Regions from separate parts of the Streptomyces sp. NPDC039462 genome, predicted to be linked through region 2. Evidence: riboswitches for the same ligand, from Rfam matches in the RefSeq annotation. Region 2 holds a riboswitch; each other region holds the start of a gene.
What was found. Region 2 has a riboswitch for cobalamin ahead of ACZ7LU_RS36505 (ABC transporter substrate-binding protein). Riboswitches for the same ligand answer to the same signal wherever they lie in the genome.

Region 1 (3,199 bases), on a different contig from region 2:
GTCGGCGCGGGCGGCCCGCAGTTCACCGGTCTGCGGGAAGGAGCCGATGGTCGTCGTCGGCAGGAGGGGGAGGCGGAGGGTGGCGCGCTGGGCCGCGGCCCGCTCCGCGTACGGCTGGGAGCGCCGTGCGTCGGCGTCGGTGACGGCTTCGGTACGGGCGCGGACGGCCGGGTCGCGGGTGATGGGGGAGCCCGCCCGCGACGCCAGGTCGGCGCGGTTGGCGGCGAGTTGGGTGGAGATCGTGTGCGTGCCCCGCGCCAGGCCCCTGGCGAGGGTCACGATCTCGGTGGTCTTCTGGCGGGCGAAGGCCAGCCAGCGCAGGATCTGCGGCTCGATGTCACGTTCGAGGGCCGTGTCGATGGGGACGTGGAGGAGTGAGCAGGAGGCGGCCACGTCGACCCGGTCGGCGAGTCCGAGCAGGGTGCCGAGCGTGGCCAGGGACTGCTCCAGGTCGTTGACCCAGATGTTGCGGCCGTTGACGACACCGGCGACGAGCCGCTTGCCGGGCAGGCCGCCCACGGCGGCGAGCGCGTCGAGGTTGGCGGCGGCCGCCCCGGTGAAGTCGAGGGCGAGGCCGTCGACCGGGGCCTTGGCGAGCACCGGCAGTGCGTCGCCGAGCCGGTCGAAGTACGAGGCGACAAGGAGCTTGGGGCGGTCGGTGAGGGCGCCCAGGTCGCGGTAGGCGCGCTCGGCCGCGTTCAGTTCGGCCGGCGTGCGGTCCTGGACGAGGGCGGGCTCGTCGAGCTGGACCCACTCGGCACCCGCCGCGCGCAGGTCCGCGAGGACTTCGGCGTACACCGGCAGGAGACGGTCGAGGAGGGTGAGCGGGTCGAAGTCGGGAGCCACCCCGGGCGCGGGCTTGGCGAGCAGCAGGTAGGTGACAGGGCCGACGAGGACGGGCCGGGCCGCGAGGCCGAGCGCCCGGGCCTCCTTGAACTCGGTGACCTGCTTGGTGGAGTCGGCGCTGAACACCGTGCCAGGACCCAACTCGGGCACCAGGTAGTGGTAGTTCGTGTCGAACCACTTCGTCATCTCCAGCGGCGCCACGTCCTGCGTGCCGCGCGCCATCGCGAAGTAGCCGTCGAGCGTGTTCGTCTCGACCGCGGCACGGTGCCGTTCGGGGACGGCGCCGACCATGACGGTGGTGTCCAGGACGTGGTCGTAGTACGAAAAGTCGCCGGTCGGGACTTCGCCGATGCCGGCGTCGGCGAGTTCCTGCCAGTTCGCGCGGCGGAGGTCGGCGGCGGCGGTACGGAGGGCGTCGGCGGTGACGCGGCCCTTCCAGTAGCCCTCGATCGCCTTCTTCAGTTCGCGGTTGCGGCCCTGGCGGGGGTAGCCGTACACGGTGGCCCGTGCTGCCGCGGCTGCGGGCTTGGTGGTCACGGAGATCTCCTTCGCGAGATGAATCCCTGAGATCCCGGGGACGGGACGAGAGCGCGAAGGGGCGACCGACCGGACAGGTGAGGGATCGCGCGGGTGGCGCGGCCGTCCGTCCGATGTGTGCGCCGACCCGCCCTCGAGGTCACCGGGATATCCGCGCCCGAAACGGTTCGCGCGCGGACAGCGGGCAGGTCTTCGGACTCGCGGGCACATCCTCACGGGGGAGGACGCCTACTGGCCGTCGCTTCCCAGGACCGGTCTCCGGTCCCAGTGCGTGTGACGGCGGTCGTTCCCGCTCACCGCTGCGGGGCAGTCCCGGATTCCCACCGGGTTCCCTCTTGCGACGCTCCCGCCTGGCGGACGGGGCGAACCAGCTGCGCTGATCACTTTACGACGCCGTCCACCGGTGGGCCGGGTCACGGCAGGATCCGAAAAGTGAGGTGCGACACGCGGCGCCACACGCGTGGCCCCACCGGATCGGCTATCCCCGGCACTCCCGTGCCCGGCGGCCGGTCCCGCTGAGCAGGTCGACGCGTTGTCCCGGGCCCTCCTTGAGGACGTAGAGGGTGCCGTCCTCGGGCGTCCAGTAGCGGGGGACGAGGAAGACGCGGTCTCCGGAGACGTGGAACAGCCGCAGCCCGCCGTACTCGTACGCGTACTGGCTGCCCTTGTCGGTGACGCGACGGAAGCAGCTGCCGCCGCCGCGGATCATCAGATCCTTCTCGCTGAAGACGGCGACAGCCGGGAAGTCGCTGAGCAGGGTCCGCTCGGTCAGCTCCGCCCGGCCGCGGCCCGCGATCGCCGCGTACGTCGACACGGCCCAGAACAGCGACAGGACGCAGATGAAGAGGGTGAGCCCCCAGAGCCGCAGGTCCCGGCGGTCACGGGTGCGGGCGTACGCGTTGAGCGCGAAGCCGCCGATCGCGGTGAGCGGCAGCAACAGGTCGAACAGCCAGGGGTTGAGCGGATACAGCGGTACGAGGACGAGGGGCACCGCCCACGCGAACCGCAGCACGCGCACGGCGCGGGCCAGCCGCTCCGGTGCGCCCGCCGCCCAGCGCAGCAGTCCGAGCGTGCCGAGCGCGACGCCCGCCGCGAACCAGGCGGGGAGGTAGAGGGCTCCGACGCTGCGCAACAGGTAGTCGCTGGTGGAGAAGTGGAAGACGGTGTCGCGCAGCCCGAGGGCCTTGGTCTCGGCGTCGGTGCTCGCCCAGCCGAAGTAGAAGAGGACCGCGGTCAGGAGGGTGACGAGGGAGCCGATGGCGCCGACGAGCTCCAACCAGCCGATGGGGGGTGGGGAGGGGGCCGGGGAAGGGGCCGGATCCGGAACCGGATCAGGAGCCGGGGTGGGCTCCGGTGCGGGGGCGGGCCGGGGTGCCGGCTCAGGGTCGGCGGGCGGTTCCGGTTCGGGTTCCGGTCGTGGCTCCGGAGGCTCACTCATCGGGACAGCGCGTCGGACGTGGGCGAGGCGGAGGCGGATGACCCGGAGGAGGGCGAGGGAGGCTGCGGGACGCCGCTCCAGTCGAGGGTGAACGCCGCCCGCTTCGTCACCCTGGCGCCGCTCTTCGTCACGAGCGTCACGTCGATGGCCGTCGGACGCCGCCCCTCAAAACGGTCGGCTCCTGGAAGGTCCACCGATACCGTCCCGTCCTTGCAGCACCTCGCCTTGTCGTCCTCGTCGCCGAAGGGCTCCAGGGAGATCGGGTTCGTCAGCTCCGCGGCGCGCAGTTCCACGGTGGCCGGCGCGTCGGGCCACGTGCCGTAGAAGCCGATCGACGAGCCCGGCGCGACGCTCGCGTCCGTGGCGGAGATCTTGTTG
Region 2 (3,199 bases):
GTGCCGTGGCGCATCGCCGTCTTCTACGTCGGCGCGCTCATCATGATCCTGTCGGTCGTGCCGTGGACGCACTTCCAGCCCGGCGTCTCGCCGTTCGTCGCGGCCTTCGAGAAGATGGGCCTCGGCGTCGGCGCCGCGATCGTGAACTTCGTGGTCCTCACCGCCGCGCTCTCCTCCTGCAACTCCGGCATGTACTCCACCGGCCGCATGCTGCGCGACCTGGCGATGAACGGCCAGGGCCCGAAGTTCTTCACCAAGCTGACGAAGAACGGCCTGCCGCTCATCGGCACCACGGCCTCCGCCGCGTTCATGCTGGTCGGCGTCTGGATCAACTACCAGTGGCCGGGCGAGGCGTTCAACTACGTCGTCTCCTTCGCGACCATCTCCGGCATGTGGGCCTGGATCATGATCCTGGCCTGCCAGATCCGCTACCGCCGCAAGGCCGACCGCGGCGAGCTGCCGCAGTCCACCTTCCGGGCCCCGGGCGCCCCGTACACCAGCTGGTTCGCGCTGCTCTTCATCGGCATGGTCATCGTGATGATGGGCGTCGACAAGGACGCGCGGATCTCGCTGTACGCCGCTCCGGTCTGGGCCGCGATCCTCGGCGTCTCCTACCTGGTCCTCAAGAGCCGCAACCCGCAGGCCGCGGCGTTCAACAAGCGGAAGATCGGCCTCTCCGAGGACGCCTCCGCGGGTGCCTCCACCGGCGACCGCCTCTCCAAGGACTGACCGGCTCCCCAAGGCCGCTGTCCAGCATTCGGGCCCGCGCGTACCACACTCCGGTACGCGCGGGCCCCTCTGCTTATCCTGGCGCCATGCTGACCATCACCCAGGCCCTCCACGACCAGATCGTCGCGCACGCGCGCCAGGACCACCCCGACGAGGCGTGCGGCGTGGTCGCGGGCCCGGCGGGCACCGGCCGCCCCGAGCGGTTCATCCCGATGCTCAACGCCGCGCGCTCGCCCACGTTCTACGAGTTCGACTCGGGCGACCTGCTCAAGCTCTACCGCGAGCTCGACGACCGCGACGAGGAGCCGGTGATCATCTACCACTCGCACACGGCGACCGAGGCCTACCCCTCGCGCACCGACATCACGTACGCCAACGAACCCGGCGCCCACTACGTCCTGGTCTCCACGGCGGACACCGACGACGCGGGCCCCTTCCAGTTCCGCTCGTACCGGATCGTCGACGGCGAGGTCACCGAGGAAGACGTAAAGGTCGTACAGGCATACTGAGCTTTACTCACGAGGGCGGCAGGACCCAGGAAGCCGGTGCGAACCCGGCACGGTCCCGCCACTGTGACCCCGCCCCACCGGCACACGCCGGCCGGGGCGGGGGAGTCAGGAACTGACCTGCCGCCTTCCTCCACACGACGCAGGGGACGCGGAAATCCCCTGGAGGAGGCAGTTCAGCCATGTCCCGACCGATACGTGCCCTGGCCGCCGCGGCCCTGCTCGTCCCGCTCGCCGCGTGCTCCTCGGGCCCGGGCGGTGACGGCGGTGACGGCAAGCCCGCCGCCAAGGCCGCCGGATTCCCGTACACCGTCACCAACTGCGGCGTGAAGACCACTTACGACGCACCTCCGAAGCGCGCGGTCACCATGAACCAGCACACCACCGAAGTGATGCTGGAACTCGGTCTGAAGGACCACATCGCCGGCACCGCCTACCTCGACGACAAGGTCCTCCCGAAGTATGAGAAGGCCTACAAGTCGCTCCCGATGCTCGCCAAGGAGTACCCCTCCTACGAGAAGCTGCTCTCCGCCAACCCCGACTTCGTCTATGGCGGTTACGCCAGCGCCTTCCTCCCCGGCGACGGCCGCAGCCGCTCGGCACTCGCCAAGTCCGGCATCGAGAGCCGCCTCAACGTAGAGGGCTGCGCCAAGAAGCCCGTCTCCATGGACGACGTCTACCGCGAGGTCCGCGAGGTCGGCTCCACCTTCGGGGTGCGGGCCCGCGCCGACCGGTGGGTGAAGGGCGCCCAGCGCGAACTGGCCGCCACCGCCGAGAAGTCCAAGGACAAGAAGCCGCTCTCCGTCTTCGTCTACGACAGCGGCGACAAGACGGCGTTCACCGCGGGCGGCCGCGGCATCGGCAACGACATCATCGAGCGGGCGGGCGGCCGCAACATCTTCGCCCACGTCGACAAGTCCTTCAGCGACGCGTCCTGGGAATCGGTCGTCGAGCGCAGGCCCGAGACCATCCTGATCCTCGACTACGGCGCCACGACGGTCGCCCAGAAGAAGAAGCGCCTCCTGGAGGACCCGGTCCTCAAGGACGTCCCCGCCGTCAAGAACAAGCGCTTCGCGGTCCTGCGGCTCTCCGACATGGTCACGGGAGTACGAGCGCCCGAGGCGGTGAGGAAGCTGGCGGCACAGCTGTGAAGCACCTGCGCTACGCCACCGTCGTGACGACGCTCTGCGCGGCCCTCGCGGTGGCGCTCGTGGCCGGTCTCGCCCTCGGCTCCGTCCGCATCCCCGCCGCCGACGTCCTGGACATCCTCACGGGCCGCGCCGAACCCTCCCCGTTCCGCACGATCGTGCTGGACGTCCGCCTGCCCAGGGTCCTGCTCGGAGCGACCGTGGGCGCCGGGCTCGCGGTCATCGGCACCGTCCTGCAAGCCCTCGTCCGCAACCCCCTCGCCGACCCGTTCCTGCTCGGCGTCTCCTCGGGCGCCTCCGTCGGCGCGGTCTGCGCGATCGTGCTCGGCAGCGTCTTCGGCCTCGGCGCGGCCCTGTCCACCACCGTCACGATCCCGGCCGCCTCCTTCGCGGGCGCGCTGCTCTCCCTCGTCCTCGTCTACGCCCTGGCCCGCGGCGGCGGCAGCTTCGCCACCGGGCGCCTGATCCTCGCGGGCGTCGCCGTCTCGTACATCCTGACCGCGCTGACCAGCCTCATCCTCGTCACCGCCGACAGCGCGGACCACCTCAAGGAAGTCCTGTACTGGACGCTGGGCGGCCTCGGCAGCGCCCGCTGGGACATGCTCGCCCTGCCCTGCGCCACCCTCGCCGTCGGCACGGCCCTCCTGGTGTCCATGGCCCGGCCCCTCGACCTGCTCCTCGCCGGGGAGGAGGGCGCCACCGTCCTCGGCCTGCACGCCGCCCGCTTCCGCGCCGGCGTCTTCGTCCTCGCCTCGCTCCTGACCGGCGTCCTCGTCGCGTACAGCGGAGCCATCGGCTTCGTCGGCCTCATGGTGC
Region 3 (3,199 bases), on a different contig from region 2:
TCGCCGTGCGGGTGCCCGCAGCGCCGCTCGCAGCCGGACCAGTGGACGGGGAGTCCGCCGGTGCCGGGCACGGCGTCGGCGCGGACGTCGGCGAGGGACTTGGCGCAGCCCGGGCGGCCGGTGCAGGCGCCGACGCCCAGCCAGGGCGAGTCGGATGCGGTGACGTATCCGGCGGCGGCCAGCGCGGCCAGCCGTGCGCGGGCCGCGGCCCCATCGGCGAAGCCAGGGAGCACGAAGCCGCGCCAGGGCGTGACGCGCAGCTCGTCGGCGGGGAGCGGCAGGAGGGCCCGCCACTGGGCGGCGCTCACGCGGCCGAGGGGGGCGTGGACCACCACCGCGCGGCCGACGACGCCCGGGGCGGGCGGCGCGGCGAGCGACGGCAGCGGGACGTCGGCGGGAGTGGCGGAGACGTCGACCCGGGCCAGTGCTCCCGCCAGGTCCGCGGTCGTCCCGTCGGGCAGTTCACGCACCCGCCAGGCCCCGTTGCCCGCCTCGCGCGCGGCGTCGAGGAAGGCCCGGGCGGCGGCGAGGGCGGCGCGCGGGACGTCGGCCCCGGCGACCCGGCAGGCGTGGCCCCCGAGACGTACGACCGCAGTCCCGCCGGATTCTGCGATCAAGGTCACATCGCCGCCGAGCCCGGCCGCATCCCCGCGGCCGTCGTCGAGGGCGAACAGGAAGCGGCCGGAGAGCGCTGTCGTCCACTCCTCCGCGCACAGGAGTCGGTCCAGCTCACGGGCCCACAACTGCACGTCGGCGTGGCCGAGTCCGTCGGTTCCCGCGAGCGGGGACGCCACCACGTTCCGCACCCGCTCGTGGCGCTCGGAGGGCAGCAGGCCGGCGTCCGCGAGCAGCCGGGAGAGTTCGCCGCCGCACGCGTCGCCGAGGCCGCGCAGCTCGATGTTGCCGCGCGAGGTGACGCTGAGGTTCCCGTCCGCCAGACGCTCCGCCGCGGCTGCCAGCACGGAGGCCTGATGCCCCGTCAGGAGCCCGCCGGGCAGCCGGAGTCGGGCGAGGCGCCCGTCGTCCGCGAGGTGCAGGCGGAGGGCTCCGGGGCAGGCGTCACCCCGGTCACGTATGAGGGATTCGCCCTGGTCTGGGGATGATGCTCGGGTGGGCGGCATGGCGGCGAGCATACCCACGCGGATCCGGCCGGTCGCCTCCCGAGACGGACCGTCCTGGCAGGTGGCCGCCCCATCGGCGGCGGGCAGGACTTACTATGCAGGCGGCGGGCCTCCAGGTCCGCCGACGCCAGCGACGGCGTGGGTCCACCAGGACCCCAGGGAGGAAGCCCGGTGCGAATCCGGCGCGGTCCCGCCACTGTGAGCCCCACCCGCGTGGGGTGAGCCAGGAACTCCTGCCGTCCATACGACCACCCGGGGCGCGGACACCCCGAGGAAGGCCTGCGCCCGCATGCTTCTGCTGTTGTCGACCTCCGACACCGACCTGCTCAGCGCCCGCGCGGCGGGAGGCCCGGTCGACTACCGGTTCGCCAACCCGTCCCGTCTGGACCTCGACGCGCTGCCCGCGCTGCTGGACGGCGTCGACCTCGTCGTCGTACGCCTCCTCGGCGGCGTCCGCGCCTGGCAGGATGGCCTCGACCAGCTCATCGCCACCGGCCTTCCGGTCGTCGTGCTCACCGGTGAACAGGCGCCCGACGCCCAGCTGATGGCGTCGTCGACCGTGCCGATCGGCATCGCCGCCGAGGCGCACGCCTACCTCGCGCACGGCGGCCCCGCCAACCTGGAGCAGCTGGCCCGCTTCCTCTCCGACACCGTGCTGCTCACCGGCCACGGCTTCGAGCCGCCCGCCGCCGCCCCCTCCTGGGGCCCGCTGGAGCGCACCGCCCGCGCCGACGTCGAGGGCCCCACGGTCGCCGTGCTCTACTACCGCGCCCACCACATGAGCGGCAACACCGCCTTCGTGGACGCGCTGTGCGGCGCGCTCGAGGACGCGGGCGCCCGCGCGATGCCGCTGTACGTGGCTTCGCTGCGCGCCCCCGAGCCCGAGCTGATCGACGAGCTGCGCGCCGCCGACGCCATCGTGACGACCGTCCTCGCGGCGGGCGGCACCAGGCCCGCCGAGGCGTCGGCGGGCGGTGACGACGAGTCGTGGGACGCGGGCGCGCTGACCGGCCTCGACGTGCCGATCCTCCAGGCGCTCTGCCTGACCGGGTCGCGTTCGGCCTGGGAGGAGAACGACGAGGGCGTCTCGCCGCTGGACGCCGCGAGCCAGATCGCGGTGCCCGAGTTCGACGGACGCCTCATCACGGTCCCCTTCTCCTTCAAGGAGATCGACGAGGACGGCCTTCCCGCGTACGTGGCCGACGCCGAGCGGGCGGCCCGGGTCGCCGGCATCGCCGTACGGCACGCGCGCCTGAAGCGCATCCCGGCCGCCGACAAGCGCCTCGCGCTGGTGCTCTCCGCGTACCCCACCAAGCACTCCCGCATCGGCAACGCGGTCGGCCTCGACACCCCCGCGTCCGCCGTCGCGCTCCTGCGCAGGCTCATCGCCGAGGGCTACGACTTCGGCCCCGAGGCCGACATCCCGGGCCTCGTCTCCGGTGACGGCGACGAGCTGATCCGCGCGCTCATCGACGCGGGCGGCCACGACCAGGAGTGGCTCACCGAGGAGCAGCTCGCCGCCAACCCGGTGCGCATCCCGGCCGCCGACTACAAGCGGTGGTACGCGACGCTGCCGCAGGAGCTGCGGGACTCGGTCGAGCAGCACTGGGGGCCGCCGCCCGGCGAGATGTTCCTGGACCGCTCACGGGTCGGCAACGGCGGCGACCCGGAGGGCGACATCGTGCTCGCCGCCCTGCGCCGCGGCAACCTCCTCATCCTCATCCAGCCGCCGCGCGGCTTCGGCGAGAACCCCATCGCGATCTACCACGACCCGGACCTGCCGCCGTCGCACCACTACCTGGCGGCGTACCGCTGGATCGCGGCGCCCGCGGCCGACGGCGGCTTCGGCGCCGACGCGATGATCCACCTCGGCAAGCACGGCAACCTGGAGTGGCTGCCCGGCAAGAACGCGGGCCTGTCCGCCGCCTGCGGCCCCGACGCCGCGCTCGGCGACCTGCCGCTGATCTACCCCTTCCTGGTCAACGACCCGGGCGAGGGCACCCAGGCCAAGCGCCGCGTGCACGCCACGCTCATCGACCACCTGGTGCCGCCGATGGCGCGCGCCGACTCCTACGGCG
Region 4 (3,199 bases), on a different contig from region 2:
TCGAAGGCGCGCACGAACGCGGTGGCGCCGAGACCGGCGAGGGAACGCCAGGTGGCGGCGCGGGTGGTGTGGCCGAGCCGGGCGGCCTGCGCCTGCCGGATCCGGCTCATGGAGTCCAGGAGCAGGAAGCTCATCCGGTACGTGACCAGCGCCACGTCCACGACCGGCGCGGGCACCCCCGCCTTCACCAGGCGGGGCAGCAGGTCCGACATGGGCGTGGTGAAGGCGAACAGGAGCACGCCGAGCGAGGCCGCGGAGGTCCGCAGGAGCAGACCGCCCGCCCGCGCCGGGCCGCCGTCCGCGAACGCCACGAACCCGCCGGGACCGCCGACCTGAATGAGCAGGGTCAGGGCGCCGGTCACGCAGAAGCCGAGCGGCACGCGGTAGGCGCGCCACAGTTTGCCCGGCGGCACGCCCGCCGGGCCCAGCAGCAGGGCGAGTGCGGCGACCAGCACCAGGACGGCGCCCGGCCAGGGCGGCAGCGAGATGGCCAGGACGGTGAGGCCGAGACCGAGCACGGCCTTGTCCACGGGATGCCGGCGGCGCCAGCGACTGCTGTGCGCCGCCGCGTCGATGGGCAGCACGCCGGGTCAGACCCGCTCGGTCCCGGACCGGGGGCCGCCCGCGTCGACCGGCTCGTCGGAGCCGTCCGACGCCTCCGGCCGCGCCGCTTCGGGCCGTGCCGCTTCCGCCCGGGCCTGTTCCGCGCCCTGGCGGCGGCCCTTGCGCAGCCCGAAGTAGTAGGCGAGGACGCCCGCGCCGATGGCCGCCTGTAGAGCGAACAGCGCCGACTCGACTTCCCCGGACGGGGGTTCGTACAGCGGCGAGAACCATGGATCATAGTCCGGGTCGATCTCGGTGATCGCCGTCTCGGCCTGGGCGTCGGCGCCTGCGAACGGCTCTTCCTCGTCGTCGCCGAGACCGAGCGCCAGGGGAAGCACCGCGAGCGCGGCGACGATGAGGAGCAGCAGTGTGTTGATCTTCGCGTTCCGGCTCATCAGGCGCTGGCCCCCGTCTCGGTCTTCTTCGTCGTGTCCGCCTTCTTCGTGGTGTCCGCCTGCTTGCGCTGCAGCAGTACGCCGAGGCGGGTGAGCTCGCCCTTGCTGGACTGCACGAGCAGGCGCATCACCAGGACGGTGAGCAGGCCTTCGCTGACCGCCAGGGGGATCTGGGTGACGGCGAAGATGCCGCCGAACTTGCCCAGGGCGCCCAGGAAACCGCTGCCGGGGTCGGGGAACGCCAGGGCCAGCTGGACACTGGTGACGCAGTACGTGGTCAGGTCGGCGACGAACGCCCCGAAGAACACGGTGACCATGAGCGGCACGTCGTACCGCCTCAGGAGCCGGTAGACCGCGTAACCCGCCCAGGGGCCGATGATCGCCATGGAGAACACGTTGGCGCCCAGGGTGGTGAGTCCGCCGTGGGCGAGCAGCAGTGCCTGGAAGAGCAGGGTGATGGTGCCGAGCACCGTCATGATCGGTGGCCGGAACAGGATCGCCCCGAGCCCGGTCCCCGTCGGATGCGAGCAACTGCCCGTCACCGAGGGGATTTTCAACGCGGAAAGGACAAACGTGAAGGCCCCGGAGGCTCCGAGGAGCAGCGTGCTCTCCGGATGTTCCTTGACTTCACGGGTCAGGGAGCGGACTCCGTGGACGACGAACGGCGCGGACGCTACGCCCCAGGCGATCGCGTGCGCCGGCGGGAGGAAACCCTCGGCTATGTGCATGGCTCAGCAGACCCTCTCCAGCACCTCGTGGATGGACAACGTGCCTTGGCCGGTCTCCTGGCTGACGGGTCGTACCGACCGGACTCCGCCTTCCCGGGTACGCGTGTACCCAGTGGCTGCCGCGAGGGCTGGAGCCGGACTTCCCGATCACAGTGGCGAGGGCCGCACCGGCATCACACCGGATTTCCCGAGCACCAAGGCGTGGTGACACTAGTGCGCAAAAATCGCCCTGACAACTTGCACGGCGGTCGCGCCGGTGTCACACCCGAGCGCACACCACCACCGCGTACGCCCCTGCTCAGAGGCCATGCGTAGGTCTGGCGGCCCCGAACGTCCAGGGCCCCCACCCTCGGGGTGGGGGCCCTGGACGCTCAATGGCCGGTCGTTCTCAACTCCTCAGCGCCTCAGCGCCTCAGCGCCTCAGCGCCTTCGACAGTCGATCAGGACTCGTCGTTCACCCACAGCTGCCACTTGCCGCTGCTGGGGTTCTTCTTGCAGTCCCACTCGGAGTAGATGGAGTTCCGGCCGTCGGCCTCGCACGCGGACAGGGTGCGGTAGGTGCCCACATAGATCCACGACATCGCGCCGAACTCGTCCGCGGACCTGTCGGCCGCCTCGCTCGCGGCGGAGGACGCGGTGGCCTTCGGAGCGCTGCTCCCGTGCGTGTCGGCCACCGCGGGCGTGGCAGCGAGCGCGGTGGTCAGAGCCGTCGCGGACACGAGCAGGGCGGCCTTCTTCATGTGACGCACAGATTTTCCTTCCGTCGGAGTGGAGCGGTGGGAGAACGGGGGCGGGCACCGGCGCCGCGGGCAGCGAGGTGCCGCGCGGCGCCGTCCTCCCCCCCTGGCCGGGACGGTGCTGCGTTCTCCCGGCCCCGCCAGTGTTGGCCGCCGGCCGCCACTGATCGACTCGTTTCGGGCTGGCCCGAATCGAAGGCCGCGAGGAGGATCGCCCGGGTGACGTTGCGTATCCACCTCACCGCCGAAGACCTGGCCCGCACCCGACTGGCCGCGGCGCCACGGCCCTTGCTCGAACTGGAGATCGCCGTCCGATTGCTCCAGGAGCGCTCCCACCCGGTCCGGTTCGACGCCTGGCGCAGCCGGGCGGCCCGGCATCTGCCGCCCCGGATAGGGACGTTGTGCGAGCTGATCCCCGCCACCGGCGCGGCGGTGGACTTCCTGGACCTGAGCGGCGAGGGCCACCCGGACGACCTGGTCGACCGGCTGCGCGGCACACCTGCCGACCGCGTCCGGAAGGATCTGCGGCAGTGGGCGCCCGGCCGCACCCGGGGCCTCTCGCCGGCCGTCCGCTCACTCGGCCGGGACCCTTCCCTGGTGGGAGAGTTGGCGGACACGGTCGCCCATGCCCACCAGCACTTCATCGCGCCGTACTGGTCACGCATCGACAGGCTCGCCCAGGTCGACCGGACCCGCAGGCTCCAGCAACTGGCCGGGCACGGCGTCGAGCGTCTCC

Region 1: linked by a shared signal. The riboswitch ahead of metE (5-methyltetrahydropteroyltriglutamate--homocysteine S-methyltransferase) and the one ahead of ACZ7LU_RS36505 (ABC transporter substrate-binding protein) in region 2 are both predicted to bind cobalamin.
Region 3: linked by a shared signal. The riboswitch ahead of cobN (cobaltochelatase subunit CobN) and the one ahead of ACZ7LU_RS36505 (ABC transporter substrate-binding protein) in region 2 are both predicted to bind cobalamin.
Region 4: linked by a shared signal. The riboswitch ahead of ACZ7LU_RS20895 (energy-coupling factor ABC transporter permease) and the one ahead of ACZ7LU_RS36505 (ABC transporter substrate-binding protein) in region 2 are both predicted to bind cobalamin.

Annotation. Positions count from the first base shown of each region.
Region 1 covers NZ_JBVKAO010000001.1:1,986,669-1,989,867, forward strand. The annotation lists gene metE (5-methyltetrahydropteroyltriglutamate--homocysteine S-methyltransferase) at 1-1,383, opposite strand, end outside; cobalamin riboswitch at 1,550-1,770, opposite strand; gene ACZ7LU_RS07965 (hypothetical protein) at 1,862-2,659, opposite strand; gene ACZ7LU_RS07970 (hypothetical protein) at 2,818-3,199, opposite strand, start outside.
Region 2 covers NZ_JBVKAO010000009.1:244,548-247,746, reverse strand. The annotation lists gene ACZ7LU_RS36515 (amino acid permease) at 1-729, shown strand, start outside; gene ACZ7LU_RS36510 (M67 family metallopeptidase) at 816-1,238, shown strand; cobalamin riboswitch at 1,242-1,373, shown strand; gene ACZ7LU_RS36505 (ABC transporter substrate-binding protein) at 1,418-2,386, shown strand; gene ACZ7LU_RS36500 (FecCD family ABC transporter permease) at 2,383-3,199, shown strand, end outside.
Region 3 covers NZ_JBVKAO010000001.1:262,881-266,079, reverse strand. The annotation lists gene ACZ7LU_RS01040 (cobalamin biosynthesis protein CobG) at 1-962, opposite strand, end outside; gene ACZ7LU_RS01035 (hypothetical protein) at 972-1,103, shown strand; cobalamin riboswitch at 1,246-1,369, shown strand; gene cobN (cobaltochelatase subunit CobN) at 1,411-3,199, shown strand, end outside.
Region 4 covers NZ_JBVKAO010000003.1:819,334-822,532, reverse strand. The annotation lists gene cbiQ (cobalt ECF transporter T component CbiQ) at 1-584, opposite strand, end outside; gene ACZ7LU_RS20900 (energy-coupling factor ABC transporter substrate-binding protein) at 591-998, opposite strand; gene ACZ7LU_RS20895 (energy-coupling factor ABC transporter permease) at 998-1,726, opposite strand; cobalamin riboswitch at 1,757-1,940, opposite strand; gene ACZ7LU_RS20890 (hypothetical protein) at 2,167-2,475, opposite strand; gene ACZ7LU_RS20885 (ArsR/SmtB family transcription factor) at 2,683-3,199, shown strand, end outside.